Regions from separate parts of the Mesorhizobium dulcispinae genome, predicted to be linked through region 2. Evidence: riboswitches for the same ligand, from Rfam matches in the RefSeq annotation. Region 2 holds a riboswitch; the other holds the start of a gene.

Region 1 (15,881 bases), on a different contig from region 2:
TGCGGCCACGCGCTCGACCCGGAAAGCGCCTGCGCCGACCTCGCCTCGCGCACTGACGCTTTCGTCGCGGTGACCGGAGGCGCCGCCGGAACCTGGTGGCATGATAGCGCAGCCGGCCACGTGCGCCATGTCGAGGCGCCGAAGGTCAAGGCGGTCGACACGCTCGCCGCCGGCGACGTCTTCCACGGCGCCTTTGCCGTCGGCCTTGCCGAGGCGATGCCGCCGGAACAAGCGCTGCGCTTCGCCAGCGCCGCCGCGGCGCTCAAATGCCTGCGCTTCGGCGGCCGGCTCGGCGCTCCCAATAGGGCCGAGACAATGGCGATGATGGCGGCCCACTGGCCGTCATCATAGCTGCCGCGCGAATAGCTTAGGGCTTGGCCCCCGGGTGTTCTACGACCTGACGGCCGAAATCCGGCACGTCGATGTCCTGGCCCGCTTCGATGATCGAGCGGCGGATGGCGCGTGTGCGGGTGAAGAGGTCGAACAGCTTTTCGCCGTCGCCCCAGCGGATCGCCCGCTGCAGCGAGGCGAGATCCTCCGAGAAGCGCGCCAGCATTTCCAGGATCGCATCCTTGTTGTGCAGGCACACGTCCCGCCACATGGTCGGGTCGGAAGCGGCGAGACGCGTGAAGTCGCGAAAACCGGAGGCGGAATATTTGATGACTTCCGTCTTGGTTACCGATTCCAGATCGTCGGCGGTGCCGACGATGTTGTAGGCGATGATGTGCGGCAGATGCGAGACGATGGCCAAGGTCATGTCGTGGTGCTGCGGGTCCATCGTGTCGATGTTCGAGCCGCAGCGCCGCCAGAATTCGGACAGCTTCTCCAGCGCTTCCGGATCGGTGCCCGGCAGCGGCGTGAAGATGCACCAGCGGTTGTCGAAGAGATCGGCGAAGCCGGCATCGGGGCCTGATTTTTCCGTGCCCGCCAGCGGATGGCCGGGGATGAAGTGCACGCCATCGGGCACATGCGGCTGCATTTGCGCGATCACCGAAGCCTTGGTCGAGCCGACATCCGTCAGGATGGCGCCTTTCTTCAGCGCCGGCGCGATTTCGGCCGCGACCTCGCCGGACGAGCCGACCGGAACCGAGACGATGACAAGGTCCGCGTCGCGTACCGCTTCTTTGGCCTCGGTCGTGTAGGAATCGCCGAGACCCAATTCCTCGGCCCTTTTGAGCGTCGATTTGCTGCGCGTCGCGATAGCGATATGGCGCGCCAGGCCTTCGCGGCGGATGACGCGGGCGAGCGACGAGCCGATCAGGCCGATGCCGACCAGCGCTATTCTTTCGAACATCGGTGATGTCATGGTGCTTCAGCTTTTCAGGAAATTCGTCAGCGCTTCGACCACGCCGCGATTGGCCTCTTCGGTGCCGATGCTCATGCGCAGCGCGTTGGGGAAGCCGTAGCCGGTGACACGGCGCAGGATGTAGCCGCGCGCACTCAGATAATCGTCTGCCGCGGCCGCCGAATGCCGCTTGTCGTCGGGAAAATGGATCAGCACGAAATTGCCGACGCTGGGCGTGACGCGCAGCCCGAGAAGGGTGACCTGCTCACTGACCCAGGCCAGCCATTTCTCGTTGTGCGCCACGCTGCGCTCGACATGGGCGCGGTCGCGGATGGCCGCGATGCCGGCTTCGATCGCGGTCGCATTGACGTTGAAGGGACCGCGTACCCGGTTGATCGCATCGACGATATGCGCCGGTCCGTACATCCAGCCGATGCGCGCGCCGCCGAGGCCGAGCTTGGAGAAGGTGCGCGTCATGACGACGTTCTCGGCGCTGCCCGCCAGCTCGATGCCGGCTTCGTAGTCGTTGCGCCGCACATATTCGGCATAGGCCGCGTCGAGCACGAGAAGCACGTTCTTCGGCAATCCGGCATGCAGCCGGCGCACCTCCTGGAAGGGCACGTAAGTGCCGGTCGGATTGTTGGGGTTGGCGAGGAAGACGATCCGCGTCGCCGGCGTGACCGCCGCGAGGATCGCGTCGATGTCGGCGCGCTCGTCGGTTTCCTTGACCGCTACCGGCTTGGCGCCGGCGGCCTGGATGTAGATCTTGTAGACCATGAAGGCATGTTCGGTGAACACGGCCTCGTCTCCGGGCGCGAGATAGGTCTGCGCCAGCAACCCAAGGATCTCGTCGGAGCCGTTGGAGCAGATGATGTTTGCCGGATTGAGGCCGTGCACGTCACCGATTGCCTCGCGCAGCCGGCGAGCGGAGCCGTCGGGATAGACGTCCAATCTTGCAGCTACCTCGCGCGCGGCCTCGATTGCCTTCGGCGAGGGGCCGAGCGGATTCTCGTTCGACGACAATTTGTAGACCTTCGTCACGCCGGCGGGCGCGGTGCTTTTTCCCGGCACATAGGCCTCGATGTCCATGATGCCCGCGCGGGGCGTCGGACGTGGCTGATCCTGCTTCATGTCACAAATCCGTCGAGAGGGCCTCGTTCAAGGCCGCTGCGGAAATACAGGCCGTGGCCCGGAATGTCGAGTGCCGGCGCTCGCGCCAAGGCTGCTGGCCGTTGACGAAGCGCGACGCTGGCCCTAGAAGAGCAGCCGGAGTTCCCGTGGTGATTTGGCCGGTCGGCTTGCAGCCACGTTAAACAATTCGCTAAAGGGCCGTTTGCAACCTGTAACCGGCTTTGCGAAGGCAGGCCGGTTTTTTGTTGTCCGCTGCCGGCCGGACACCGCATCAATAAGATCGATGCGGACTGGATGGGGAATGCAATGGCCGCTCAGCGCGCTGCAAGGACCAACAACGAGGCCGACCAGCCGTCGAGCCCAGTGTTGCATTTCGGTTCCGACAAGCCGTTGAGGCTCGATGCGGGCACGGTGCTGTCGCCATTCCAGGTCGCTTACCAGACCTACGGCACCCTCAACGACGCCCGCTCCAATGCCATCCTCGTCTGCCACGCGCTGACCGGCGACCAACATGTCGCCAACACCAATCCGGTGACCGGCAAGCCGGGCTGGTGGGAGGTGCTGATCGGCCCCGGCAAGATCATCGACACCAGCCGCTTTTTCGTCATCTGCGCCAACGTCGTCGGCGGCTGCCTCGGCTCCACCGGCCCGGCCTCGACCAATCCGGCGACAGGCAGGCCCTATGGCCTCGACCTGCCGATCATCACCATCCGCGACATGGTGCGTGCGCAGCTGATGCTGGTCGACCATTTCGGCATCGAGAAGCTTTTTTGCGTGCTCGGCGGCTCGATGGGCGGCATGCAGGTGCTGCAATGGGCCGCAAGCTACCCTGAGCGCGTCTTCTCCGCGCTGCCGATCGCCACCGGCGCCCGCCATTCCTCGCAGAACATCGCCTTCCACGAGGTCGGGCGGCAGGCCGTCATGGCCGATCCGGACTGGCACGGCGGCAAATATCTCGATTTCGGCAGACGCCCGGGAAAAGGGCTCGCCGTGGCGCGCATGGCCGCCCACATCACCTATCTGTCGGAGGCGGCCCTACATCGCAAGTTCGGCCGCAACCTGCAGGATCGCGAGGCGCTCACCTTCGGTTTCGACGCCGATTTCCAGATCGAAAGCTACCTGCGCCATCAGGGCATGACTTTCGTCGACCGCTTCGACGCCAACTCATACCTCTACCTGACCCGCGCGATGGACTATTTCGACCTCGCCGCCGACCATGGCGGACGGCTGGCCGATGCCTTCGCCGGCACCAGGACGCGCTTTTGCCTGGTGTCCTTCACCAGCGACTGGCTGTTCCCGACCGGGGAGAGCCGCTCGATCGTGCATGCGCTGAACGCCGCCGGCGCCTCCGTCTCCTTCGTTGAGATCGAAACCGATCGCGGCCATGACGCCTTCCTGCTCGACGAGCCGGAACTGTTCGCGGCCATCAATGGCTTCATCGCCTCCGCCGCCCGCGCCAGGGGGCTCGCCCTATGAGATCTCTTTGTTCTGGCCGCATTTCCGCGGTGCCAAGATTCCCCTTGGCCGTAAATGCTCTGAGGCCGGAGGTGTGCCCATGAGCGTCAATCGCGCCCAGCGTGTCGACCTCGAGGTCGTCACCGATCTCATCCCGCCGCAGTCGCGCGTGCTGGATGTCGGCTCGGGCGACGGCGTGCTGCTGGAACTCTTGCAGGAGACCAGGCAGGTCGACGGCCGCGGCCTGGAGCTGTCGCAGCGAGGCGTCAACGAATGCGTGGCGCGCGGCCTTTCCGTCGTCCAGGGGGATGCCGACACGGATCTGAAATTCTATCCCGACAAGGGTTTCGATTTCGTCGTGCTGTCGCAGACCATGCAGGCGACCCGCAATCCGAAGGTGGTGCTCGACGAGCTGCTTCGGATCGGCAACCGCGCCATCGTCTCCTTCCCCAATTTCGGCCACTGGCGCGTGCGCTTCTCGCTGCTGATCAAGGGCAGGATGCCGGTCACCAAGGACCTGCCCTACTCCTGGTACGACACGCCGAACATCCACTTCTGCACCATCCGCGACTTCGTCAATCTGTGCGAGGAGCTCGGCGCGACGGTCGAGAAAGCGACCGCGCTCGACGCCAACGGCCAGAAGATCGGCCTGTCGATGCCGTGGTGGTTCTGGAACTTCTTCGGCCAGCAGGCGGTGTTTTTGCTCAAGCGCTGACGGTGGCTTTGGGCGGACGATGGCGGCGGGAACATCCAACCGATTCGGTCGCGGTGGAAATCGTTCCTGACTATGTCGGGCACAGCTGAGGATAAATCGTCCGCAAAGTGTTGCTTTCAAACCGCATGACTTTGAGGAAATACGCTCCGAACTTGATATCGACGCGACGCCTCAGGTGACATGGGCGGCTCTTTTCTGTAGCGTTTTTGTCGAATTCATCCGGGGGCGGACATTGGAGGGGCGCGATCCATTCGGTCGTCGTTTATCCGTCTCATAACGAAAGTTAGATGCCGACTGCTTCCGACACAACTCCGCTGATCACCGTGATCACGCCGACGCACAACCGGCGCAGTCAGGTCGTGCGCGCGGTGGAAAGCGTTCTTGCCCAGACACTTACCCGCTTCGAGCACATCGTCGTCGACGACGGTTCGACCGACGGCACCGCGCTGGCGCTCGCCGAAATTCGCGACCCCAGACTGATCTATGTCGGCGCGAAATGGCGGGGCGCCAATGCCGCGCGCAACGCGGGCATCGAGCGCGCGCGGGCGCCGATTGTGACCTTCCTTGATTCGGACGATGTCTATCTGCCGGACCGCCTGGACCGGACACTGTCGCATTTCGACAAGAACCCTTCGCTCGAAGTGCTGATCAGCTCCTTCATCTCGGTGAAGGGCAACCGCAGCACCAAATGCATCAACCGCCAGGCCTTGCTCGACAAAAGCACGCTGCAGCGCGCCCTGGTCTCGCAGACGATCTTCATCGCCGGCTCGGCGATCACCGCCCGGCACGAATCGCTGCTTGCGATCGGCGGCTTCGACAGCGACATCACGCGCATGCAGGACCGGGAGCTGCTGCTGCGTTTTGCCAACCGCAGCGGCGCCTTGCTGTCTGATGATATCGACTGGAAGAAGTACAATTCGGAAAATTCGATTTCGGGCCGACGCGACGGTTATGTCGAGGCCTATGCCAACCTGATCGACAAGCACCCTTACATTGCCGACCGCTATCCAGACGTGCCGCCCTATATGATCGCCCGGCAGATCATTGCCGACATCCTGAAGGGCAGGCTGCCGCAGGCATTTTCAGGTTATCTCGCCAACCGGTCGTCCAAGGCGCTCGGCTACTCGCCGGCCGAGCTGCTGCGCGGCTATGTCGTCGGCCGGCGCTGGCGCCGCGATTGCTATGACGAGTTCCGCGCCAAATACGGCGCCCGGGCGGCCTGAAAAACAAGATCGGAGCGTCTGACCGCTTCAGATTCACCTGTCCAGCTCCGGAAAATACGGATCGGAAAACCGCTGCCGCAGCCGCTCGCCAAGCAGGCAGTCGGTCGGCGCCTCCGCATCGACGCGGATGCTTTCGGCATCACCGATGCCGCTCACCTCCTGGATCAGCTTGCGGCGGATCGCGGTCGAGAACTCGGATGCCGCGTAGATCGGCAGCACGAACGAACCGGGGCCGCCGGTGACGCAATCGGCATAGTAGCGATCGAGACGGCTGATGCTCGGCGACGGACTGATCAGGATCGGCAAGCCGTTGATCACGATGCCCTTGGCTAAAGCCGCATCGCGGATCATCGCGACAGGCAGACCGGCATTGTTGGGCCCGTCCCCCGATATGTCGATGACCCGGCGCGGCGCCGAAAAGCCGTTTTTCTCCAGAAGCCCGGCGCCGAAGCCGAGAGCGCCGGAAATCGAGGTGCCGCGAAAGCTCCGGAACGGACGGCCCGCGATCTTGTCGGCGAAGGCGTTGGCGCTGTCCGCGCCGTCGACGACCTGCCAGGCGATCAGGCCGTCGTCGCGCACGACGCCCGCCCATTCGAAATAGGCGAGCGCGATGCGGCCATTCGGGCCCGAGCGCACCGCGCTGATGAAGTCGGGATGGCGCAGCGCCTCGACATAGCCGGCGCGCTGCAGGGCGAACTCCCCTTCGTCCATCGATTGCGAGATGTCGACGGCCAGCACCAGTTCGAGATCGACAGCTCTGCCGCCGATTGCAGGCACTGGCGCTGCCTCGGCGCAGGCAAGGCATGCAAGCAGGCTGAGCAGCTTGAGCATGGCAGGCTCCGACCTCGCCGGGATTCTTCCCGGCGATCGCGGCAAAATAAAGCTATTTCCTGGCGCGCGCGGCAGTTGGTGGCGGTTCGATCGCCCCGGCGCGGAGGCGGGCCGGCTTGAGCGCCGATCGGCCGCTGTCCTTGACGATGGTGAGCGCGCGCGGGAAGAACTGGTTGCTGTGCAGGCCGCGCCCGATATTGACGATGGCGGCGTCCGGCAGCCTGGCCTGCAGCATCGCCAGCACCCGTCGCAGCGTGGCGCCGTCGAACGTATCCAGCGCTTCGTCGATGATCACCCATTTCGGCTTCCTCAACGCCAGCCGGGCAAAGGCGAGCAGTCGCTGCTCGTCGTCCGCCAGTTCATGCTCCCAGCGCGCCGACCGGTCGAGCTGGGACGACAGACGCTCCAGGCCGACTTCGCCGAGCACCGAGGAAATCTCGGCGTCGTCGATCTTGGCGCCTTCGGCATGGTTGAGCACGTCGCGCAGCGTGCCGAGCGGGAAATAGGGCATGCGCGGCACGAAGAACGGCCTCTCCCCGGCCGGCATGCCGATGCGGCCACCTCCCCACGGCCAGAGGCCGGCGATGGCGCGGAAGAACAGCGTCTTGCCGGCGCGCGGATCGCCGGTGATCATGACGCGCTCGCCGGCCTTTATCTCTACGTCCGTCTCGGCAAGCCTGGTGCAGCCGTCGGGAGAGGCGACCTCGAGCTCCTCGAACGTCAGCTTGCCATTGGCGTTTTCGCCGAACGCGATGCGCCTTTCCTTTGCATGCAGGACGTCCGTTTCGCCGAGCGCGATGCGGAAGTCGGCGACGCGCATCAGCGTTGCCCGCCAATCGGCGATGGCGCCGATATTGTTGATGAACCAGCGCAGCGAGGAATTCACCTGGTTGAAGGCGCCGACCGCCATCATCAAGCCGCCGAAACTGATATCGCCCGCGAAATAGACCGGTGCCGCGACGAGGATCGGCGCCACCACGGTGATCCAGCCATAGGCATCGGTGACCCAGGACAGGTTGATCTGGGCGCCGTAGATGCGCCTCATGGCGCCGAGCACGCCGCCGAGGTCGAGCTCCAGCTGCCGCCTGGCGTCCGCCTCGCCATGGGCGAGCGCGATGGCGTCGACATTCTCGTTGACGCGGACCATTGAGGAGCGCAGCACCGCCTCGCGCGTGTAGCGATCGCTGTTGAAGCGGATCAGCGGCCGACCCACCAGCCAGCTCAGCCAAGAGGCGATGCCGGCATAGAGAATCGCCGCCCAGACCATGTAGCCGGGTATCGCCAGCGAATGGCCGCCAACTTGGAAGACGAAGCCGGAAGAGAGCTCCCACAGCACGCCGATGAAGGACACTAGCAGGATGAAGGATTGCAGCAGGCCGACGCCGAGATCGGTCGACAGGTCGGAGAGATGCCCGGCGTCCTGCTGCATGCGCTGGTCGGGGTTGACGCCGATGGCGCCCGCATGGGTGAGCCGGAAGGCGCGCGCCGGCCGCATCCATTCGTCGATGAGGTCGAGCGTCAGCGCCTCGCGCAATTTCAGCCGGATCGTCTGGTTGAGCCATGTCTGGCCGACATTGAGCACCAGGAGGCTGCCGGCGATGGCGGCAAACACCATCAGCTGATGCAGGAAGCCAGGCAGGTCGCGCCGCGCCAGGGCGTCGTAGAAAGGCTGGTTCCAGCGATTGAGCAGGACCTGCCCGATCGAGGTTGCGACGACGACGCCGACAATGCCGATCGAAACCCATAGGAGCTGCCTGCGCACCGGCGACGTCTTCAGCGCCAGCCTGATCGCCGCCAGCTGGTCGGAGAGGCTGCTCGACTCGACCGAGAACGCAGCCTGTTCGATACTTGGCGTGTCATCCATATGCGATATCCCTGATGCCGAGAATGATCCTCGGCGATGATGCCGCACCCCAACCTGCCCTGAGATAGGTGACGACCGCCAAGCGGCGCAAGCCTTGGCCTTGGCCTCGATCACGAACGCGTCATCCACCTGCCCGGCGGCATCGGGGCGGCTGCCTGGCGCCCGAGTGTTGTCGCACCCTGCGGCGAAAACACGGGAACGAAGACACGGCGCGAGGCGCGCTGCGCGACGGGCACACCCTGGTAGAGCCGCTTCTGCGCCTCGACGACGATGACGCCGGAAAAGATCGGCCACAAGCGCCGGCCGGCTCGCTCCAGCACATTGTGAAACTGCATCATAAAGCGCCGTGGCGACGGCGGGAAGAACAGCGCGTCGGACCATGCGGCCGGCGTGAAATTCGCTTCGCGCAGCAGTTCGGTGAGCTGGCCGCGCGAGAACGGCCGGCCGTTGCCGAAGGGCGTGTGCTCGAAGCGCGCCCAGACGCCGCGCCGGTTGGGCACCACAATGACGACCCTGCCCGCCGGCGACAGCACGCGCCAGATCTCGTTCAGCGTCTCGCGCGGATTCTCGACATGTTCGAGCGAGTGGACCAAAAGCATGCGGTCGATGCAGGAATCGACCAGCGGCAGCTCTTCGTCGAAGACCAGCGCGGTCGCCGTCGGCCCCGTCGCCGGCCACACCACCGCCCCTTGCGTCGCCGGCATGAAGGCAAAGACCCGCTCGGCGTCGGTGCCGAACCGCTCCAGCCAGGGCAGCGTGTAGCCGAGACCGACCAGGCGTTCGTTCGGAACGGTCGCCCATATCGACGACAGCGCCATGGTGATCGCGCGCTCGGCCAGGCGCCCGAGCGTGGTCGAATAGAAGGAGCGGAGGTCGACGATATCGGAATGCATGGCCGGGACGGTAGCCGCGATATCAGACGAGTTCAACAAAGGCGGATGACATCGGCGGCTGGGCGCCCTATGTCTGCGGCGACTCCTGCATCGGCCCGAAATCGGTTTCGATTTCGGAAAGCACGATGCAGCAGGTAACAAGTGTTGGAGCGTCCTTTTGTGCATCCACCAGGACGCACGACGCTCTAATGGAGAGCGCCGAGATGCCGGTCGAAATCGAACAGTTCATGTGCCGCACCGACAATTTCGGCGTGTTGGTTCACGACCCCGAAAGCGGCCAGACGGCGATCGTCGACGCTCCGGAGGAAGCCCCGATCCTGGCCGCGATCAAGCGCACCGGCTGGACGCCGACCATGATCCTGACCACGCATCACCATGGCGACCATGTCGAGGCCAATCTGGCCCTGAAGGACCGTTTCAAGCTCACCATCATCGGGCCGGAAGCCGAGAAGGCGAAAATCCCCGGCATCGACGAGACCGTCAGCCAAGGCTCCGTCATCCGCCTCGGCGATGAAAGGATCGAAGTCATCGAGACGCCCGGCCACACCGCCGGCCATGTTTCCTATTATCTGCCTGGATCGAAAGTAGCCTTCACCGCCGACACGCTGTTTGCGCTGGGCTGCGGCCGGTTGTTCGAAGGCAAGCCGCCGGTGATGCACGAATCGCTGAAGAAACTTGCCGCCCTTCCGGCCGAGACCGTCATCTATTGCGGCCACGAATACACTTTGGCCAATGCCCGCTTCGCGCTGACCGTCGACCCCAGCAATTCGGCGCTCAAGGAACGCGCCGCCAGGATCGAGGCGCTGCGCGCCGACAACAAGCCGACCCTGCCGACGACGATTGGCGAGGAACTGTCGACCAACCCGTTCCTGCGCTGGCACGATCCGGCGATCCGCAGGCATCTTGGCATGGAGAAGGCAAGCGACGTGGAAGTGTTCGCCGAAATCCGCAAGCGCAAGGACAATTTCTGAGCGCGCCCAGATGACCAGCGCCGCCGAAATCATCGCAACGCTGGGTCTCCAGCCGCATCCCGAAGGCGGCTGGTATGCCGAGACTTTTCGCGATGCTTCGGGAGGCCCGCGCGGCCATTCCACCGCGATCTATTTCCTTTTGGAGAAAGGCCAGCTTTCGGCCTGGCACCGGGTCAAGGATGCGGCGGAGGTCTGGCATTTCCACGCCGGCGCGCCGCTGGCGCTCGCCATGCATGAGGAAGGCTCCGGGGCCGTCATCGAACAGGTGCTGGGCGCGGCACTTGCTGCAGGCGAGCGGCCGCAGATCGTCGTGCCGGCCGGCTGGTGGCAGTCGGCGCGCAGCCTCGGCGAATGGACGCTGGTCGGCTGCACGGTGGCGCCGGGCTTCGACTTCGCCGCCTTCGAGCTGGCCGAGCCGGGGTGGCAGCCGAAAACCTTAGGTTAACAAGAAGCCCAAAGTGATCGCCAACTGGGCGGCATAGTAGAGCACCCAGACCGCGTAGCGCATCCAGACGCGATGCGGCGAGATCGCGGCAAGCAGGAAACGCTCCGCTGCCAGCAAGCCGTCCGAGGCGATGAACAGCACGGCGCCGATGACAACCCAGGGATGGAAGGTCGTCAGCGCCGAGATGCCCATGGCCAGGATCGCCGCGACATAGACGGCGATCGGGATACGCAGCGGTGGACCGACGCGTCGCCAAAGGGCTGCGAGCATCACGATAACGAAGACCGCCAGCGCCAGTGCGATGACGCCGCGCCAGGATTCGCCGGTGAGCAGCCCGATCCCGCCGCCTGCCTCCAGGAACAGGGCGACATAGGCGATATGCGCGGCAAGAAAGCTTACCAGGCCGCCAAGAAAGGCCTTTTCGCCGTCGCCCGACAGGAACGCATCGCCGGCGGCGCTGAGCGCAAGCGCTGCGACGAGCAGAAGCGGCCCGCCCTGCATGACGGCGAGCGCCGCCAGCAGGCCGACGGCCAGCGTCTTTGCGGCGGAACGGGCCAGCCGCGGCGAAAGCTCGAGCGCAAGGACGTAAATCGCGGCTGCGGCGATCGAGAACAAAAGCGTCGCGTTCGGGTTGGCCTCGATGCCGCCCGGAAACGGCATCATGCGCTTGCTCCGCCGGTCGCCGCCTTGCGCAGCAGGAGCGATTTCGCGGCGAGCGCCGCCCCGCCGGTGATGAGCACGCAGGCCAAAAGGATGCGGAGCGACGGCTCGGCCACGCCGGCCGCGATCAGCACCAGCGTCGACAAAAGCGGCGCGGCATAGCTTGCCGCCCCCAGCACCTGGATGTTGCCGCGCTTGACCCCGATATCCCAGGCGTAGAAGGCGGCTCCGACAGGCATCAGGCCGAGCCCGACGACCGCCAGCCACTGGCCCGGGCCGTCGGGCAGCACGGTCTTTTCGAGCAGCAGGTGGCAGGCGAGCGAAAGCACCGACGTCGCGGCGCAGAACCATGTGACGATCGAGGTCGGCACCGACGGGAAGCGCCGCGACAGGAGCGAATAGGACGACCACAGCAGCGCGCAGACGCCCGCCATCGCATAGCCGAAGGCGTAGCGCGCGTCGAAGGCGAGCCCGCCGCCCTTGGTGACGATGAGGAAAGTCCCGGCAAGGCCGAGCAGCGCGCCGACGACATGGTTCCAGGCGAGCCGCTCGCCCGGCATCAGCGCCGAACCGAGCACGATGAACAGCGGCCACAGGTAGGCGATCAGGCTCGCCTCGACGGCCGGCGCGTTGCGCAGCGCCGTGAAGTAGAAGAAATGGTAGCCGAACAGCCCGGCAATCCCGATCAGCCACACCTGCGGCGGAATCTTCCGGCTCTTGTCCGGAGCCGGCATCACCAGCCTGGCGGCGAGCCCGACGCAGGTGCCGATGGCGAAGGTGATGGCCGACAAAAGGAACGGCGGCACCTGCCCGGAAGCGTCGGTGAGCAGGGCAAGCAGCGCCCACATGGCGACCGCCGAGAAGCCGATCAGTGTTGCGCGCCCCATACCTGCCCCCGGCGGCGCGCCGTGGCGCCCTTAGCAATTCCAGGAAAAGTGCCTAGCGGTTTTCCGTCCGGAATTGCGTAAAAACAAACTAGTTCACTGCTTCGAATCGCCTCGCGCTGATGGTCAGCGGACCGATCTGGGTCCCGACCGTGGCGCGGATCGGCGCATATACGCCGGTTTGGCCGAGCGGTGCAAATGTCACCATCATGCGGCTCTTGTTCTTGAGGAACTCCAGCGCCTTGCGGCCCTTGCGATAACCCGCCACCGGCTCGAAGCCCATCTTGCAGGTGACGGTGTCGCCCTTGTAGCCCGGCACCGAGATCGAGCCTTTCGAGGCATAGGTCAGCGACAGGTCGGCGCGCATCTCGCCATCGTAGAATTTGACGGTCCGGCCGCAGACCTTGTCCAGGCTGTCGGCATGGATGACCGTGGCCGCCATCGGGTCGAGCACCGATTTCAGGTCGCCGTCGCCGACGGGCACCCAGCTCTTGGGATCGCGCTTGCCGGGCTCGGGAACGACTTTCGTCGAGGCGACCCCGCCATTGGCGAAGCGTATGTCGACCACGGAGGCCTTCTTGCCGGAGGTGTAGTCGGCCCGGAAGGCCTGCGGCCGCATCTGCTGGCCCGAAATCGTGCCTTTCGACGAGATCGTGCCCTTGGTGTCGTCGAACAGCTTGGCGATGCCTGCGGCGGAGACGGTTCCGTTGATTGCGTAGTTGTCGCCGTCGTAACGGCTCGAAAACGTCGCTCTGGCGACCGAAAGGCCAAGGAACGACACCGTATATTCGCCCTTGAAGGACTGCGGCGAGGCTGCGGCGAAGCCCGTCGTCGGCACGGTGACGGCAAGCAGGGCGGCTAAGGCTTGGGATGATCGAAGCATGGCGGGCGGCAAGTCCTTGATACGGGCCGGAAACGCAAGGGTTTCAGCCTGGCAATCCCTTCGCGAAGGGCTTATAGGGCGAAATCCGGCCTTTATATGGAGCGCGCTTCGCTATCGCGCACCCGCCGGAGCTTGACGCCGTAGCGAAATGCAACTATGGAACGCCAACTTTTTCCAAAGGCCGCCTGATCGAGACCGCGCGCCGCCTGGCGCGGGCAGAATGGTTTCGCAGGTTTAGAACTGAAGGTTTAGACAAGATGTCCCGTACCTGCGAGCTCACTGCCAAGGCAGTCCAGACCGGCAACAATGTGAGCCATGCCAACAACAAGACCAAGCGTCGCTTCCTGCCGAATCTGGTCAATGTGACGCTGATTTCCGAAGTGCTGAACCAGAATGTTCGCCTGCGCATTTCGGCCAACGCGCTGCGTTCGGTCGAGCATCGCGGTGGCCTCGACGCCTTCCTGGCCAAGGCCGACGCCAAGGAGCTGTCGCAGCGCGCCCGCCTCCTGAAGAAGCAGATCGCCAAGAAGCTGGCCGAGCAGTCGGCCGCCTAAAGCGGCTTCAGGCGGGCACGACCGCCTCGAGCACCGGCCCCAAACCGGTGCTCTGAATGAGCGAGCGTCGACGTGACGCTCAGCTGGTTCCATTACCCAGGATAAAAAAATGAGCTTCCTCACGCGATACTTGCCCTTCGTGGTCGCGATGGCGTTCGTCGTCGTGGCGTCGAACATCCTTGTCCAGTTCCCGATGCAGGGCCAGATCGGCGGCCTGTCGCTGGCCGACCTGCTGACCTGGGGTGCCTTCACCTATCCTTTCTCCTTCCTGGTCACCGACCTCGCCAACCGCCGCTATGGCCCGGCCGTGGCTCGTAAAGTGGTGTTCGTCGGCTTCATGACGGCGGTGATCTGCTCGATCCTCGTTCCGCCCTTCCTGTTCCGCCACGGCCTGATCGAATTCGAGACCGCCGCCGACCGGCTGGTGCGCATAGCGGCCGCTTCCGGCGCCGCCTTCCTCACCGCGCAATTGCTCGACGTGACCGTGTTCAACCGGCTGCGCCGGCAGAGCTGGTGGCGCGCGCCGATCGTCGGCACGCTGGTCGGCTCTATCTTCGACACGGTCGTCTTCTTCGGCGTCGCCTTCTCCGCCGCCTTCGCCTTTGTCGGGCCGAACGACGGCTTCGCGCTGGAGACGGCGCCGCTGATGGGCGTGCTGCCTGTCGAGACGATGCGCTGGGTCTCCTGGGCGCTGGGCGATCTCTCGGTCAAGCTGATCATCGCGGTGGTGGCGCTGATCCCCTACCGGCTGATCGCCGCCCGCTGGATGCAGCCGGCAGTCGCGGTCTAACCCGTGATCCCCTGGGTTCAGCTCGATTCAGCCCTCACGCCCGACGGCGCACAGGAACTTCGCCTGAAGCGGCGCGGCGATGAATTCTCGATCATGCTGGGCACCAATGAGCTGATGAACAGCCGTCTCAGCGGCTCCGAGGAGGCACTGGCAAAGCTTTCCTGCGAGAGGATCGCTGGCCGCAGGCGGCCAGGGATCCTCATCGGCGGGCTCGGCATGGGCTTCACCTTGCGCGCCGCTCTCGCCGCGCTCGATGGCGACGCTGCCGTCACTGTTGCCGAACTCGTCCCCGCGGTCGTCGCCTGGGCGCGCGGCCCGATGTCCACGATCTTCGCCGGCTGCCTCGACGATCCCCGCGTCACCATTCGCGAGGTTGATGTCGGTCAACTGATAAGGGCGGAGGCAGCCGCTTGGGACGCCATCCTGCTCGACGTCGACAATGGTCCCGAAGGCATAGTCTACAAGGGCAATGACTCGCTCTACGGCGCGGCCGGCCTCGCAGCCGCGCGTGCCGCATTGAAACCCGGCGGCGTGCTGGCGGTCTGGTCGCAGGGACCGGACAGCGGCTTCACCCGGCGGCTGAAGCAGGCCGGCTTCGCGGTCGAGGAGATCAACACGCGGGCGCACGGCAAGCGCGGCGCCCGCCACGTGATCTGGGTTGCGACCAACGGGCAGTGATCCCTACCGGCCGCGCGCCGCCGGAGCCAGCCCGCCATCGCCTCACGTCTTCAACCGCCGGAGATACCCAGGCGGCTTTACGCTTTGTTACGGCCGTTGGTGCAGGATCGCGAAAACGATCCAGGACATCGCCGCCAGCATGACCATCCAGGGCACCGGTTGGAAACATGATCTCCTGCTTGCGCTCTGCGCGACGCTGGTCGTGCTGGCGATCAATGCAGTCTCCGGCTTCCCGACGATCGCGGATCTCGGCGCAGACAACGACAGCATGCTTCGGCTGGTCGAGGTTCGCGACCTGCTGGCGGGACAGAGCTGGTTCGACCTTCACCAATACAGGATGGGCCTGGCCGGCGGCTTTGTCATGCACTGGTCGCGGCTGGTCGACGCGCCGATCGCGCTGATCATCCTCGCCTTCCAATCGCTGGGCACCGGCACGGCTGCCGCTGAAAGGGCCGCGCAGATCATCTGGCCGCTCTTCCTTTATGGGCTCACCATATTCGTCATCCTGCGCGCCTCGCGGCGCTTTGCCAGCGCGGACGTGGCGATGCCGTCGCTGGTGCTCGCGACCGCAGCTCTCTTCTTTCTCGGCATTTTCAACCCGGGCACGCTCGACCATCAC
Region 2 (15,881 bases):
CGAGCTCGACGTGATCGCGGCCGTCTTCATCGGCGGCGCCTCGGCGATGGGCGGCGTCGGACAGGTCATCGGCGCCGTGGTCGGCGGCTTCATCATGGGCGTCATGAACAACGGCATGTCGATCATGGGCGTCAATGTCGACTGGCAGCAGGTGGTCAAGGGCCTGGTGCTGCTCGGCGCCGTCATCTTCGACGTCTACAACAAGAACAAGGCTTAACGGCCGGAGGCAAGGACTAAGGAGGCATACGGGTTCTAGATCGCGGAGCTGCCGGCAACCCGTCGGCGCGAAGAAGTCCCGGAAGGACCAGGCTCGCGAGCGCAATCCGGACGAAGAGTTTCAACCGTGGCGCGGATCGGTTCCGGGCTGCGCCGGTCAGGGGTTGCCCATCGGCAGCCGGGCCAAGGCAAAAGAGAGAGGGTTCATCATGCTGATTTCCCAGATCCTCGACGACGCGGAGACGATCCGCGTCGTTGCCCGCAGCGGCGGCAAGACCCGGATCATCAACGGCGCGCGCAGCGTCTATTCGCTGGCGATGGAGGCGGCCCGCACCGGCACCGGCCTCGAAGCGCTGATCGAGCGCAAAGGCTATGGCGAGACGGTCGATCTCGACGCCGCCTACAAGAAGGGCCGCCTGGTGTCGCCGATCAACCATCCGGACCCGGCGCATCTCCACCTCACCGGCACAGGGCTTACGCATCTCGGTTCCGCCGCGACGCGCGATTCCATGCATAAGAAGCTCAGCGACGGCGAAGAACAGCTCACCGATTCCATGAAGATGTTCCGCATGGGGCTGGAAGGCGGCAAGCCGCCAAAGGGCCAGATCGGCGTGCAGCCGGAATGGTTCTACAAGGGCAACGGCACCATGGCGGTGGCGCCGGGTGCGGCGTTGATGTCGCCAGCCTTCGCGCAGGACGCCGGCGAGGAGCCGGAGATCGCCGGCATCTATGTCATCGGCGACGACGGCGCGCCGTTCCGTGTCGGCTTCACGCTGTCCAACGAGTTTTCCGACCATGTGACCGAGCGTGTCAACTACCTGTTCCTCGCTCACTCCAAGCTGCGCAACGCTTCGTTCGGACCGGAGATCCTGATCGGCGACCTGCCCGCCGACATCAGGGGCTCATCGCGCATCTGGCGCGACGGCAAGGTGCTTTGGGAAAAGCCGTTCCTGTCGGGCGAGGCGAACATGTCGCACACCATCGCCAATCTCGAGCATCACCATTTCAAATACTCGGCCTTCCGCCAGCCGGGCGACGTGCATGTGCACATGTTCGGCACCGCGACGCTGTCCTTCGCCGACGGCGTCAGGACCGAGGCCGGCGATACCTTCGAGATCGAGGCCAAGGATTTCGGCCTGCCGCTGCGCAACCCGCTGGAGATCGAAAAGCCGGTGAAGGTGGCGGTGAAGGCGCTGTAGCACCGACCTTCCCTTCTCCCCTTGTGGGAGAAGGTGGATTGGCGCGTCAGCGCCAAGACGGATGAGGGGTGCTGGAAGAAATGAGGCGCCTCACTCCGTCCAGCACCCGTCATCCGTCGCCTTCGGCGACACCTTCTCCCACAAGGGAGAAGGGGAAGAGGCTCAACCTCAATAGATATCGAAGTCGAAATACTTGGCCTGAATCTTCTTGTAGGTGCCGTCGGCGACGATAGCGTCGATGGCCGCGTTCAGCCTGTCGCGCAGCGCGGTGTCCTCCAGGCGCACGGCAATGCCGGCTTCGGTCTCGGTGCCCTTGACGTCGCCGACCAGCTTGCAGCAGCCGTCGCTCGCCTTCTTCATCCAGTCGACCAGCACGAACTTGTCCGAGATGACGGCGTCGAGCCGGCCGTTGAGAAGATCGGTGACCGCCTCTTCCTGGGTCGGATAGAGCTTCGCCTCGGCGCCGGCCTTGGCGTAGACGTCCTGAGCGTAGTTGGCCTGGGTGGTCGAGGCCTGGGCGCCGACGGTCTTGCCGGCGAGCGCCGCCGGCTCGGTGGAAGCGATGTCGCTATCCTTGAGCGCGACCAGCGAAAGCGGCGTGGTGTAGTATTTGTGGGTGAAGGCGACCTGCTTCTTGCGTTCTTCGGTGATGCTCATCGAGGCGATGATGGCGTCGAACTTCTTGGCCTGAAGGGCCGGAATGATGCCGTCCCAGTCCTGGGTGACGATCTCGCATTCGACCTTCATCTGGGCGCAGAGCGCGTTGGCGATATCGATGTCGAAGCCCTCGACCTTGCCGTCCGGCGTGATGGTGTTGAAGGGCGGATAGGCGCCCTCGGTGCCGATCTTGATCTTTTCCGCCGCGATGGCGGAACCGGCGCCAAGCGCCAGCATGGCGGCCGCCGCTGCCGATACGATCCATCTGGATATCTGCATTTTCGTCTCCCTCAGTCAGGTTTCTGGATAAGTGAAGCGCAGCCAAGCATGGCGAGCCAGGCCAGGCAAGTGCCGTCAGGCTGTGCAGATGGATCAGCGCGCGGCGCGGAAATGCTTGGAGAGCTTGAGCCCCTGCGCCTGATAGTTGGAGCCGAGGTCGCTGCCGTAAAGCGCCCGCGGGCGCTTGAGCATATGCTCGTAGACCAGGCGGCCGACGATCTGGCCGTGGTCGAGGATGAACGGCACCTCGTGGCTGCGCACTTCGAGCACCGCGCGGCTGCCGCTGCCGCCGGCGGCGGAATGGCCGAAGCCCGGGTCGAAGAAGCCGGCATAGTGGACGCGGAACTCGCCGACCAGTGGGTCGAAGGGCGTCATCTCGGCAGCATAGAGCGGCGGCACATGCACGGCTTCGCGAGAGACCAGGATGTAGAACTCGTCCGGGTCGAGCACCAGTTCGCCGGCGCCGCTCTTGTAGAGCGGCTCCCAGAAGTCGACGACATCCTGCGCGGCGCGCTTGTCGACGTCGACGAGGCCGGTGTGGTGCTTGCCGCGATAGCCGACAAGACCGTCCTTGTCGCCGTCGAGATCGATGGAGAGCGCTATGCCGCCGCCAGAGATGTTGGGCGGCTCGGTGGCGACCAGCATCTCGGCGCGGTGGAGGTCGCGCAATTCACTCTCCGAAAGCACCGCATTGCCGGTGCGGAAGCGGATCTGCGACAGGCGCGAGCCGGTGCGCACGACGATCGGGAAAGTGCGCGGGCTGACCTCCAGGTAGAGCGGACCACGATAGCCGGCAGCGATCTTGTCGAACTCGTGGCCGCGGTCGGTCATGACGCGCGTGAAGATGTCCAGCCGCCCGGTCGAGCTCTTCGGGTTGGCGGAGGCCGAGACTTGCGCCGGCAGCGCCAGGCTCTCGAGCAGCGGCACGATATAGACGCAGCCCGTCTCCAGCACCGCGCCTTCGGTGAGGTTGATCTCGTGCAGCTTCAGCCGGTCGAGCTTGTCGGAAACCAAGTGATCGGGACCGGGCAGGAAGGAGGCGCGGACGCGGAAGGCCTTGTCGCCCAGCCTCAGATCGAGGCTGGCCGGCTGAATCTGGTTGGTATCGAGCGCGCGCGGCGATTTCAGCGCGCCCGCCTCGAACAGCGCCGCGATGTCCTGATCCGGAAGAATGCCTGTCTGCCGCAAGGGTCTGGCTCCGCTAGAGCAATTCGCCGTTTCACGAAAACGGCGAACCGCTCTACCTCTTTGTTTTGACGCAATTCCGGACGGAAATCCGTTTCACACTTTTCCTGGAATTGCTCCAAAGGCCGGGCAGGCGCATGGTCGCACGCTCCAGCCTGGTACAAACCTCTTAATCAAGCCGGCAATTGACGCAAGCGCGGGCGAGGTCTAAAGGGTCGTTATCCCGTGGTGATTTGGCCGGTCGGCTTGCAGCCACGTTAAACAAGTCGCTAAAGGACCGCTGGCCGCAAGGCCGTATGGACCGGTTGCGACGTCGCGGCCGGTTTTTTTGTGTTTGGAAATAGGGCGATGAGCAAGACGCGTAACTGGAAGCCTCAGACCGCACTCGTGCATGGCGGGACATTGCGTTCCGGCTTCGGCGAGACCGCCGAGGCGATGTATCTCACCCAGGGCTATGTCTACGAAACGGCGCAAGCGGCGGAAGCCCGTTTCAAGGGCGAGGAGCCGGGCTTCATCTATTCGCGCTACGCCAACCCGACGGTCGACATGTTCGAAAAGCGCATGTGCGCGCTGGAAGGCGCGGAAGATGCCCGGGCCACCGCTTCCGGCATGGCGGCGGTGTCCGCGGCACTTCTCTGCAGCGTCAAGGCCGGCGACCATATCGTCGCGGCCCGGGCGCTGTTCGGCTCCTGCCGCTGGGTGGTCGAGACGCTGGCGCCGCGCTACGGCATCGAAGCGACGCTGGTCGACGGCACCGACATCGCCAATTGGGAAAAGGCGGTCAGGCCCAACACCAAGCTGTTCTTCCTGGAAAGCCCGACCAACCCGACGCTGGAAGTGGTCGACATTGCCGCCGTCGCCGCTTTAGCCAACTCGATCGGCGCGCGCGTGATCGTCGACAATGTGTTTGCCACGCCGCTCCAGCAAAAGCCCCTGCAGCTCGGCGCCCATATCGTGGTCTATTCGGCGACCAAGCATATCGACGGACAGGGCCGCTGCCTCGGCGGCGTCATCCTGTCGGACAAGAAGTGGATCGACGAGAACCTGCACGACTATTTCCGCCACACCGGCCCGAGCCTGTCGCCCTTCAACGCCTGGACGCTGCTCAAGGGCCTGGAGACGCTGCCGCTGCGCGTGCGCCAGCAGACCGAAAGCGCCGGCAAGATCGCCGACTTCCTGGCTGGACGGCCGCAGATCGCCCGCGTCATCTATCCGGGCCGTGCCGACCATCCGCAGGCGGATGTCGTCAGGAAGCAGATGTCGGGCGGCTCGACGCTGATCTGCCTCGACGTCAAGGGCGGCAAGCAGGCGGCCTTCGCCTTCCAGAACGCGCTCGACATCGTGCTGATCTCCAACAATCTCGGCGACGCCAAGAGCCTGATCACCCATCCGGCGACCACCACGCACAAGAATCTGAGCGACGAGGCGCGCGCCGAACTCGGCATCGGGCCCGGCACGCTGCGCTTGTCTGTGGGGCTTGAGGATGCCGACGACCTGCTCTCCGACGTCGAACAGGCACTCAAGGCGGCGAAATAACAGGCCCCGACGGCGACAAAAGATTGTTTGAGCCACAGCCGGCTCAAGCAATCTCTTCGAGTTCAGTCATCCCGCTGTTGCTGATGGTCATTGCGTTGCCGCGCCATTCGACGGCCCCGCCCAGCCAGCCGCGCGCCCATATGGTGGGAAGCATCGCGTCGCGGACGACCATCGCGGTGACGCTGCGCGGCGACAGGTACCAGCCCTTGGACCAGGCAAGCAGGCACTCCGGTACATAGGCGATCGCCAGCACGCAAAGCGCAGTCGTGGGCAGGCTGACGCCGGCGCTTGCCGCCGCGACGAGTGCCAAAATCAGCGGCATAACCACACCGGTCAGGATCTCGGGCGCGAAGAACAATGGGAAGGTAACGCGGCGCAGCCGCGCCCAGCGCGCCTGGCGCGACCAGATTTCGGCGAGCGTGCGCTGGCCGAGCGGCTGCTCAAAGGGCGAGGCCACGAGATTGACCCGGAGGCCCAGGCTGTTGACCAGCTTGGTGGCCGCCGCATCCTCGGCGATCTCGGCGGCTAAAGCCTGGATGCCGCCATGAGCGTCGAGCATCGGCTTGTTCCACAACATGCTCTTGCCCTGGGCGAAGCCAAGGCCGAGCGCCTCGCCCGCATATTGCCAGCGCGCCTGCAGCGTGTTGAGGAAGGCGCATTCGACCTCGGCCCAAAAACCGTCTGGCCGCGAGCCGATCGGTGTCGAGCAGACGAGGCCGGTGTCCGGCCGCCAGGCCGCCATCAGATGCTGGACATAGTCCTTGGGCATCAGCACGTTGGAATCGGCAAGGATCACCCAATCGTGCCGGGCCGCCTGCCAGCCCTTGACGCAGTTGTTAAGCTTGGGATTGGCGCTGATCCTGTCATCGCCGACGAGCAACCGCGCCGGAATCCCGGGGAAGCGCGCGATCGCGGCATTGATCAGCCCGACCACGGGATCCTGGGCATGAGCGACGCAGAAGATCAGCTCGTAGCGCGGCCAGTCTAGCGAGAGAGCGCGCTCGAGCGTCTCTTCGGTGAACGGCTCCACGCCCCGCGACGGAACGACGATGGAGACCGGCAGCTGCTTGCCGGAGGGTGCGGGAATGACGCGACGCGCCTTCAGCCGCGATGAAGCGAGCATGATGCTGGCGAGATTGGAAAGAAGAAGGGCTGACGAGGCAAAGGCGGCTGCGAGGGTCAGTTCCATCGAGATCTGGTCACTCCGGAAAGGCCGCCCGCGGCCGTTTCATCAGTCGACAGAGCGCCCGAGTCGCCCGCACGGTTTGTGCACACCAACATTGTCATGTGTCACTTAAATGACATTGTTTGTCGGCACGTGCGGTGGAAAGCCGGCAGGACGGATGGCGCCTAGCGTAACAACCGCGAAGCGCGATAAATGTTCCCTGAGCCGGCAAACCGGAGTGGCTCATGTATCGCGCCGTCACGCGCAACATCGAAGTGCAGGTCAGGCCGTTCTACCTGGAGGACCGTTCCGATCCGTCCGAGAACCGCTATGTTTGGGGTTACCAGGTGACGATCGACAACCGGTCGGACGAGTTCGTGCAGCTTCTGTCGCGCTATTGGCACATCACCGACGGACGCGGCCGCGTCGAGGAAGTGCGCGGCGCCGGCGTCGTCGGCGACCAGCCGGAGCTCAACCCCGGCGACAGCTATCAGTATACATCGGGATGCCCGCTCTCGACGCCGTCCGGGATTATGGTCGGCCACTACACGATGCGCAACGGGCGCGGCGAGACGTTCGACGTCGCCATCCCCGCCTTCTCCCTTGACATGCCGGGAACACGACGGACGGTGAATTAAGGGCGAAACCCTACGCGGCAGCCTCTTTCTCCCCGTTTACGGGGAGAAATGCCCGGCAGGGCAATGAGCGGCAGCGCCAGGTTTTGGGATTTTCTTTCGGACGGAGCGAGGGGCGCTTGCAAGGCCAACGCCGGCGCTGCCCCTCATCCGCCCTTCGGAGACCTTCTCCCCGTGGAACGGGGAGAAGGCAGGAGCCTTATTCTGCAGCGAATTCAGCCGGATCGAAGTCGTACTGCGTCGAGCAGAACTCGCAAGCGACATGGATGCCGCCGTCCTCGGTCGAGTCCTTGATCTCCGAGGCCGAAAAGCCCTCGAGGATGCCGCGGATCTTCTCGCGCGAGCAGGAGCACTGGTCGGCAACCGGCACGTTGCGGAAAACGCGCACGCCGTGCTCGTGGAACAGCCGGTAGAGCAGCCGCTCGGCGCCCACCGTCGGATCGATCAGCTCGGTCGGCTCGATGGTGCCCAGCAGCGCCAGCAATTCCCGCCAGGAATTGTCGGCCGGTTCGTGCGCCACGTCCCGCGGATCGCCGTCGCCGCCCGAAATGTCGGGCACGTGCATGCGTTCGGGCGCCTGCGGCAGGAACTGCGCCAGAATGCCGCCGGCGCGCCACTGCTCGCGAGCGCCGCCGGGACCCGGTGTCACCAGCTTGGCGACCGACATCCTGATTTCGGTCGGAATCTGCTCCGACTGGCGGAAATAGGTGCGCGCGGCCTCCTCCAGCGACGTGCCGTCGAGCTGGACGATACCCTGATAACGCTGGGTGTGCGCGCCCTGATCGATGGTCAGCGCCAGGACGCCGGTGCCGAGCAGTTTCTGCTGCGAGGTCTCCCCGGCGGCAATCGCAGCCTGCAGCCGATCGGCGTCGAAGCGCGCATAGGCGCGCAGCGCATGCGGCGTGGTGAAGTCCGCCACCAGCATGTCGACCGGCCCGTCCGTGCGGGTCTGCAGAATGAACTTGCCCTCGAACTTCAGCGACGTGCCGAGCAGCACGGTAAGCACGCAGGCCTCGGCCAGCAGGCGCGCGACTGGTTCGGGATAATCATGGCGGCTGAGGATGGCGTCGAGCATCGACCCGAGCTGCACGGTGCGGCCGCGCACGTCGAGCGGCGCGACCTCGTAAGGCACGACATGGTCGTCGCCGGCGAAGCCGAATTCACCGAGTTTGGGTTGATGTTCAGCCAAGGTATGGGTTTCCAACATGACAAAGCTCCAGGGCGCGGCCATGCCGCCCTTTGGGCCGCATGCGTGGAAGCGCGTTCGATTTACGTGATGGCCCGCAAATAGGCATCACCCCGCTCTGGATCAAGTTGGTCCGGATAAGCACAGCGCCAGTCAAGCGCGCAGGCACCAGGCCAGCACCGCCTTCTGGGCGTGCAGCCGGTTCTCGGCCTCGTCGAACACCACCGAATGCGGCCCGTCGATCACCTCGTCGGTAACCTCCTCGCCGCGATGCGCCGGCAGGCAGTGCATGAACAGCGCGTCGGACTTAGCCCTGGCCATCAGCGCGGCATTGACCTGGTAGGGCAGGAAGACGTTGTGGCCGCGGGCGCGATGCTCCTGGCCCATCGACACCCAGCTATCGGTGACGACGCAATCCGCCTGGTCGACCGCCTCCTCGGCCGAGCGGGCAAACCTCACCTTGCCGCCATTGGCCTTCGACCAATCGACATATTTCTCGAACGGCTCGCTGCCTTCCGGCACCGCGACATTGAGATTGAAGCGGAAGCGCGCCGAGGCTTCGAGCAGCGAGTGCAGCACATTGTTGCCGTCGCCGGTCCAGGCAAAGGTCTTGCCGGCCACCGGACCGCGATGCTCCTCGTAGGTCATGATATCCGCCATCAGCTGGCAGGGATGGGTATCGTCGGTCAGCCCGTTGATGACCGGCACGGTGGCGTTCTCGGTGAGCTCCAGCAGCCGGTCATGCGAGGTGGTGCGGATCATGATGGCGTCGACATAGCGCGACAGCACCTTCGCGGTGTCGGCGATGGTTTCGGAACGGCCGAGCTGCATCTCGGTGCCGGTCAACATGATGGTCTCGCCGCCGAGTTGGCGCATGCCGACGTCGAAGGAAACGCGCGTGCGCGTCGACGGCTTGTCGAAGATCATCGCCAGTACCTTGCCGTCGAGCGGCTTCGAGCGCTCGCCGGCCTTGAGCCTGGTCTTTCGCGCCACCGCATCGTCCAGCATCGAGCGCAGGTCTCCCGCGGAAACGGCGGACAGGTCGGTGAAGTGGCGAACGCTCATCGGCAAATTCCAGAATTACTTCGCGGCTTCGGCCGCAATCGCGTCGGTCAGGTCCTTGGCGCCCGAACGAATACGCTTCAGCGCCTCGCCGATCTCCTCGTCGGTGACGGTGAGCGGCGGCAAGAGACGGATGACGTTGTCGCCAGCCGGCACGGCAAGCAGGTGCTGGTCGCGCAGCGCCATGTTCACCTTGGCGTTGGGCATGGCGCATTTCAGGCCGAGCATCAGACCGGTTCCCCTGATGCCCTCGATGACATCGGGAAATTCGTCGGCAACCGCCGCAAGGCCTTGCTTCAGCAGCAACGCTTTGCGCTGAACATCCTCGAGGAAGCCGTCGGCCAGCACGACGTCAAGCACGGCGTTGCCCACGGCCATCGCCAGCGGATTGCCGCCGAAAGTGGTGCCGTGCACGCCGGCCGTCATGCCTGTCGCCGCCTCGTCGGTGGCGAGGCAGGCACCCATCGGGAAGCCGCCGCCTATGCCCTTGGCGATCGCCATCAGGTCAGGCGTGACGCCCGCCCATTCATGCGCGAACAGCTTGCCGGTGCGGCCGATGCCGCACTGGACCTCATCGAAGATCAGAAGCAGGCCATGCTGGTCGCAGAGTTGGCGCAGGCGCTTCAGCGACTGCGTCGGCACCGGGCGGATGCCGCCCTCGCCCTGCACCGGCTCGATCAGGATAGCCGCGGTATCCGGCGTGATCGCCTTCTCGGCGGCCTCGATATCGTCGAACGCGACCTGGTCGAAGCCCTCGACCTTCGGACCGAAACCCTCGAGATATTTGTACTGGCCGCCGGCGGCGATCGTCGCCAGCGTGCGGCCGTGGAAGGCGCCCTCGAAGGTGATGATGCGGAAACGCTCCGGATGGCCCTTGACGAACTGGTAGCGCCGCGCCGTCTTGATGGCGCATTCCAGCGCCTCGGCGCCGGAATTGGTGAAGAACACCTTGTCGGCGAAGGTCGCGTCGACCAGCCGTTCGCCCAGCCGGCGCTGCTCCGGGATCTCGTAGAGGTTGGAGACGTGCCAGAGCTTGGCGGCCTGCTCAGTCAGCGCCGCAACCAGATGCGGATGGCCGTGGCCCAGCGAGTTCACGGCGATGCCGCCGGCGAAATCGAGATATCGCTCGCCCTTGTCGGTGACCAGCCAGGTCCCCTCCCCGCGATCGAAGGCCAGGGGTGCGCGAGCAAAGGTCTCGTAAAGCGCCGAACCGCTCATTATATGCGTCTCCGGAACCGGAAATCAAAAAAGCCGCCAATGCGGCGGCCTTTGCGGCTTATCATGTTTTTCGGCCATGAAGTCAACGAAAACGTCGCGCAGAAGCGCGCGGCAAGGCTCCAGCGCCGCGATGGCTCATGAGCGGTCAGGCAAGTTGGGGAAAACCGAAAAAACCGAATCGTGTTGCCCTGGGGACTCTTGTCACCGAGTCAGCGCATGAGGTAATTGTAGTTGAGAAATAACTAGATTTCGTGCGGCGGATCTAATCACCCGGTACATGTGGTGTTGTTTGCCCGGCGGGAGCCGGGGCGGGAAAGGATTCTGACTGCCGTACGCCTCAGCAGGAGCGCGGTCTCATGAACTGGACTGACGAGCGGGTCGAACTTCTCAGGAAATTGTGGTCGGAGGGTCTCAGCGCCAGCCAGATCGCCGCGCAGCTCGGCGGCGTGAGCCGCAATGCCGTCATCGGCAAGGTGCATCGCCTGAAACTGTCGGGCCGCGGCCGCGCGACCGCCGCGCCGGCGCGGCAGAAGAAGACGACGCAAGGAGCCTCGATGCAGAAAACGGTGGCCCGTGCCGCAAGCGCTGCGCGTCACGTGACGGCTTCCATCGGCGCGACCGCGCTGCAGGTGCAGTTCGACGCCGAACCGGTGGCGCGCCACTATATCCGCCCGGTCGAGAATGTCGTAGTGCCGATCTCGCGCAACCTGCAGCTCGTCGAGCTGACCGAGCGCACCTGCAAGTGGCCGAACGGCGATCCGCTGTCGGAAGACTTCAGCTTCTGCGGCAACGACGCGGGCGAGACCGGACCGTACTGCAAATATCACGCAAGGGTGGCGTTCCAGCCGGCGGCGGAAAGACGGCGCGCTCGCTGATAGCGAATAGCGAATAGCGAATAGCGAATAGCGAATAGCGAATAGCGAATAGCGAATAGCGAATAGCGAATAGAACAGTGTCGGCATCCGAGTGCGGCGCAAGCTTCTTTCGCCCTATTGGCTACTCCCTATTCGCTATTCGCTTTTTCACAGCCATCCATTCTTCTTGAACCGCCAGTACAGGAACGCGCAGATCAGCGCGATCGCCGTCAGCACGGTCGGGTAGCCGTATTCCATCTTCAGCTCCGGCATGTCGGCGAAGTTCATGCCGTAGATGCCGGCAAAGGCCGTCGGGACCGCCAGGATGGCCGCCCATGAGGCAAGCTTCTTGGAAATCGCCGTTTCCTGGCTCTGCCCGACCAGAAGGCTGGCCTCGAAGGCGAAGGCCAGGACCTCACGCAGGCTGTCGATCTTTTCCTGCACAGTGCGGATATGGTCGGTCACGTCGCGAAACAGCGGATGCATGGCGGCATGGATCTGCGGCAGCTCGGCGCTGGTCAGCCGCCGGCAGACCTCGACCAGAGGCAGCGCCGCGTTGCGCAGGCGCAGGAGATCGCGGCGCAACATGTAGAGCCGCTCGATGTCGGCGCCGGTCATCGGCTTCAGCAGCACCTTGTCCTCGATCTGCTCGACCTCGTCCTCGATCTGCTCGAGCACGGGCATGTAGTTGTCGACGATGAAGTCGAGAATGGCATAGAGGACGAAATCCTCACCCTTGGCGAGCGAAGACGGGCAGCTTTCCCAGTGCTGGCGCACCGCGGCGTAGGAAGTCGACGGGCCATGCCTGACACTGACGATATAGCCGGTGCCGACAAAGAGATGCGTCTCGCCGAAAGTGACGCGGCCATCGATCAGTTGCGCCGTGCGGGCGACGATGAACAAGGCATCGCCATATTGCTCGATCTTCGGCCGCTGATGCGGATGCTCGGCGTCCTCGATCGCCAGATCATGCAGGTGGAACTGCCCCTGCACCCTGAGCAGCAGGTTACGGTCCGGCTCGAGCAGGCCGATCCAGACGACATGCTCGGGCTTTGCGGCCCACACGCCTGCCTCTTCGATTGAAATGTCGGCGACGCGCTTGCCGGCGGTATAGACGCTGGACGCAATGATGCCGGATGTCGGCTGCGGGGCCGGGGTCAGGTTTCGAACTTGTTCCATCGCAAACCTCCCGAGACAGCGACTGACAAAATCGCTGCACCTGGAGGAGCCTAGCCTAAATTAGAAAGCCGTTCGAGAGGCCGTCCGTTCACTTAGCCGATATCGGGTCGCCGATATCGGGTCACTTGGCCGATGCCGGACCAGGAAACACCACCTGGTCGGTCTTGTCGCCCTTCGGCCGGTCGGCCGGCATCTGGTCGCCGGTGACGATGTAATAGATGGTTTCGGCGATGTTGGTGGCGTGGTCGCCGATCCGCTCGATGTTCTTGGCGCAGAAGAGCAGGTGGGTGCAGGGCGTGATGTTGCGCGGATCCTCCATCATATAGGTCAGGAGCTCGCGAAACAGCGAGGTGTACATGGCGTCGATCTGGTCGTCACGGTCGCGCACGAAGCCGATCTTCTCGACCGAGCGCGAGGCATAGATGTCGAGCACTTCCTTGAGCTGCGTCAGCGCCAGATTGGCCAGCGCCTCGAGGCCGCGGAAGAGACTGCTCGGCTGGCGGCCGTCGATGACCGCCGCGACGCGCTTGGCGACGTTCTTGCCGAGATCGCCGACGCGCTCGATGTCGGCCGAGATGCGGATGGCACCGACGATCTCACGCAGGTCCGTCGCCATCGGCTGGCGCCTTGCGATGATGACGATCGCCTTGTCGTCGATCTCGCGCTGCCCCTCGTCGAGGACAAGATCGTCCTGAATAACCTTCTGCGCCAGGCCCGGATCGGCGTTCACCAGGGCCGCGATCGCTTGCTCGACCATGCGCTCGGCATGCCCGCCCATGGCGGCAATGCGCTTCGACAGGAATTTCAGTTCTTCGTCATAGGCACTCATAGTATGGACGGACTGCATGGTTATGCCTTCCCGGTTTCTGCCGGCTGGTGCGTTCCCTCAATCTGTCGCTGATACGCGAACCGGATGACAGAAAGAAGAAATTGCCGGTTGGCAACCAATACTCGATCAGCTAGCCGGCAAATGAACCGTGAACGCCGCACCCTTGCCGACTTCCGACTTGATCGACAGCCTCGCATTGTGACGAGTCAATATATGCTTGACGATGGAAAGGCCAAGGCCGGTGCCTTTCTGGGTCCGGCTGTTTTCAACATCGACGCGGTAGAAACGCTCCGTGATGCGGGGAATGTGTTCCTCGGCTATGCCGGGGCCATAGTCTCTTATGGTGACGTCGATGCCCGCTTCCTGGCCGTCCTCGCTGCCGGCGATGGATACGGTGACGCGTCCGCCTGACTGGCCGTATTTGCAGGCATTCTCCAGGAGATTCTCGAAAACCTGGAAAAGCTCGTCGCGGTCGCCGGGCACGGAAAGCGGGCCATCGATGAAGTCCCGTTCGATGACCACGCCGTTCTCGCTGGCCAGCGGCCCGAGGGAATCGATGACGCTGTCGATTGTCTGGCGAAGATCGACCTCGGTTCCCGGCCGCAGATAGGGCTTCATCTCCAGCCGCGACAGCGACAAAAGATCGTCGATCAGGCGCGCCATGCGGCCGGTCTGGTTCTGCATGATCTGCAGAAACTGGTCGCGTGCCGCCGGATCGCCGCGCGCCGGGCCGCGCAACGTCTCGATGAAGCCGGCGATCGAGGCGAGCGGCGTGCGCAGTTCATGGCTGGCATTGGCGATGAAATCGGCGCGCATGCGGTCGATGCGGCGCGCCTCGCTCTGATCCTTGAACACCAGCACATAGAGATCGGTGGCATGGCCGACCGAGGACGCGCTCACCCGGTATGTGCGCTCCACGGGGAGCTTTTCCGTATAGTCGACGACATCGGACGCCACGGTGCCCGAGACGATGCCGTCAAGCAAGGCCTGCATTTCCGGGGCGCGGAATTTGAGAGACAGCGACATGCCGGGCGCCAGTCCGCCGAAGGCGGCGAAGGCGGCGGCGTTGGCGTGGACGATTGTGGCTGTGCGGTCGAAGATGATCAGCGGATCGGCAACGGCGGCCGCCAGATATTCGCCGGACAGCCGCTCCAGGCCGTCGGCCTCGATCGCCGCCGCGTCGTCGGCTGACTGCCGCTCGACGTGGGCGGGCAGCATCGCGGCTGCGACCAGCAACGCTAGCGCCAGCAGCGGCACATAGATCGAAAAGCCGCCGAAAGCGTAAACGGCGAGGACCGCGACAACGGCCGCGGCCAGCAACCAACGGCTGCGCCGCAGCCGGGCCACGGCTGCTTGCGTTGCGCCTTTCTGGTCTGCGCCCTCATCGACCATGCGCTGCCCCGTATCTCCGCCGGTGAAAGTTCCGCCGACCGGACCGGCGCATGACCCACAAAAATCGGAATCGATTTTCTGGAAGGTTCATGCGCAAAATCAAAGTGCTACGGCACCCCTGCGCCCAGACGGACGCAGCGCCTTAGAGGCTCCCATAGCACGAGTCCGCAAGCTGGAAAGGTTCGTCTCGATGAAAAAAGCCGAGGAAAACGCCGACGCGGCGCCCGCCGCAGGACCGATCAAGATCAGGATCGGCGGCAAGGAACGCGAGTTCGACATCGACAATCCGGAGCTTCCGGGCTGGATCGATGACAACAAGCTGACTGCCGGCGGTTATCCTTACGACAAGAAGATGAAGAGTGAGGAGTACGACAAGGAACTCGAGCGGCTGCAGATCGAGCTGGTCAAGGCGCAGGCCTGGTTGCAGGCGACCGGCAAGCGGGTGATGGCGCTGTTCGAAGGGCGCGACGCGGCCGGCAAAGGCGGCACGATCTTCGTGCTGCGGCAGTACATGAACCCGCGCACGGCGCGCAACGTGGCGCTGACCAAGCCGACGCCGACTGAGCTTGGGCAATGGTACTATCAGCGCTATGTCGACCATTTCCCGACCTCAGGCGAGTTCGTCACCTTCGACCGCTCCTGGTACAACCGCGCCGGCGTCGAGCCGGTCATGGGTTTCTGCACGCCGGAGCAGCACGAGAAATTCCTCGACGAGACGCCGCATTTCGAACGCATGATCTGCAACGAGGGTATCCACTTCTTCAAATTCTGGCTGAACATCGGCCGCGAGACGCAGCTCGAACGCTTCCACGACCGCCGCTGGTCGCCGCTGAAGAACTGGAAGTTCTCGCCGATCGACATCGCCGGCATCAACAAATGGGACGACTACACCAAGGCGCGTGATCTGATGGTCGAACGCACCCACAAGGAGTTCGCACCCTGGATCATTGTGCGCGCCAACGACAAGCGCCGCGCGCGGCTCGCCGTCATCCAGCGGATCCTGTTGTCGCTGCCTTATGGCGGGCGCGATCTCGACGCCGTCGGCAAGGAAGACAGGAAGATCATCGGCGAAGGGCCGTCGTTCCTGGAGAAATAGTTTTTCCCGAAACCGACGTTTACAGCGCCGCGTGCCCAAGAAGGCACGCGGCGCTGAGACTTTCAGGTTCAAGCGGCCAAGCGGGCGATCCGCTGCAGCCGCTTCAGCGTGGCGTCGTCCTGAAGCGCCTGCTGGAACAGCGAAATCTCATGGTCGATGCGGTCGCACAGAACGTCCGTATCGCCCTTGAGCA

What was found. A riboswitch is a leader RNA that binds a small molecule or an ion and turns the genes downstream of it on or off. The one in region 2 is predicted to bind S-adenosylmethionine.
Region 1: it holds a riboswitch for S-adenosylmethionine, as region 2 does, so the genes downstream of both, metX (homoserine O-acetyltransferase MetX) here and RFN30_RS20000 (O-succinylhomoserine sulfhydrylase) in region 2, are expected to answer to the same signal.

Annotation. Positions count from the first base shown of each region.
Region 1 covers NZ_JAVIIY010000003.1:425,140-441,020, forward strand. Annotated here, with positions in the region: gene RFN30_RS09975 (sugar kinase) at 1-351, shown strand, start outside; gene RFN30_RS09980 (prephenate/arogenate dehydrogenase family protein) at 368-1,306, opposite strand; gene hisC (histidinol-phosphate transaminase) at 1,313-2,416, opposite strand; SAM riboswitch at 2,553-2,630, shown strand; gene metX (homoserine O-acetyltransferase MetX) at 2,723-3,892, shown strand; gene metW (methionine biosynthesis protein MetW) at 3,972-4,586, shown strand; gene RFN30_RS10000 (glycosyltransferase family 2 protein) at 4,874-5,809, shown strand; gene RFN30_RS10005 (DUF1194 domain-containing protein) at 5,843-6,640, opposite strand; gene RFN30_RS10010 (ABC transporter ATP-binding protein/permease) at 6,693-8,504, opposite strand; gene RFN30_RS10015 (class I SAM-dependent methyltransferase) at 8,615-9,397, opposite strand; gene gloB (hydroxyacylglutathione hydrolase) at 9,601-10,368, shown strand; gene RFN30_RS10025 (cupin domain-containing protein) at 10,379-10,813, shown strand; gene RFN30_RS10030 (lysoplasmalogenase family protein) at 10,805-11,476, opposite strand; gene yddG (aromatic amino acid exporter YddG) at 11,473-12,360, opposite strand; gene RFN30_RS10040 (DUF3108 domain-containing protein) at 12,449-13,240, opposite strand; gene rpmB (50S ribosomal protein L28) at 13,498-13,794, shown strand; gene RFN30_RS10050 (queuosine precursor transporter) at 13,904-14,584, shown strand; gene RFN30_RS10055 (spermidine synthase family protein) at 14,588-15,262, shown strand; gene RFN30_RS10060 (GtrA family protein) at 15,402-15,881, shown strand, end outside.
Region 2 covers NZ_JAVIIY010000009.1:83,045-98,925, forward strand. Annotated here, with positions in the region: gene mmsB (multiple monosaccharide ABC transporter permease) at 1-217, shown strand, start outside; gene araD1 (AraD1 family protein) at 426-1,415, shown strand; gene RFN30_RS19990 (ABC transporter substrate-binding protein) at 1,584-2,351, opposite strand; gene RFN30_RS19995 (2'-deoxycytidine 5'-triphosphate deaminase) at 2,445-3,539, opposite strand; SAM riboswitch at 3,752-3,829, shown strand; gene RFN30_RS20000 (O-succinylhomoserine sulfhydrylase) at 3,885-5,072, shown strand; gene RFN30_RS20005 (ceramide glucosyltransferase) at 5,116-6,261, opposite strand; gene apaG (Co2+/Mg2+ efflux facilitator ApaG/CorD) at 6,483-6,875, shown strand; gene RFN30_RS20015 (Hsp33 family molecular chaperone) at 7,072-8,103, opposite strand; gene argF (ornithine carbamoyltransferase) at 8,212-9,123, opposite strand; gene RFN30_RS20025 (aspartate aminotransferase family protein) at 9,139-10,338, opposite strand; gene RFN30_RS20030 (GcrA family cell cycle regulator) at 10,695-11,213, shown strand; gene RFN30_RS20035 (magnesium and cobalt transport protein CorA) at 11,361-12,371, opposite strand; gene phoU (phosphate signaling complex protein PhoU) at 12,493-13,218, opposite strand; gene RFN30_RS20045 (ATP-binding protein) at 13,327-14,592, opposite strand; gene ppk2 (polyphosphate kinase 2) at 14,783-15,688, shown strand; gene RFN30_RS20055 (enoyl-CoA hydratase-related protein) at 15,757-15,881, opposite strand, start outside.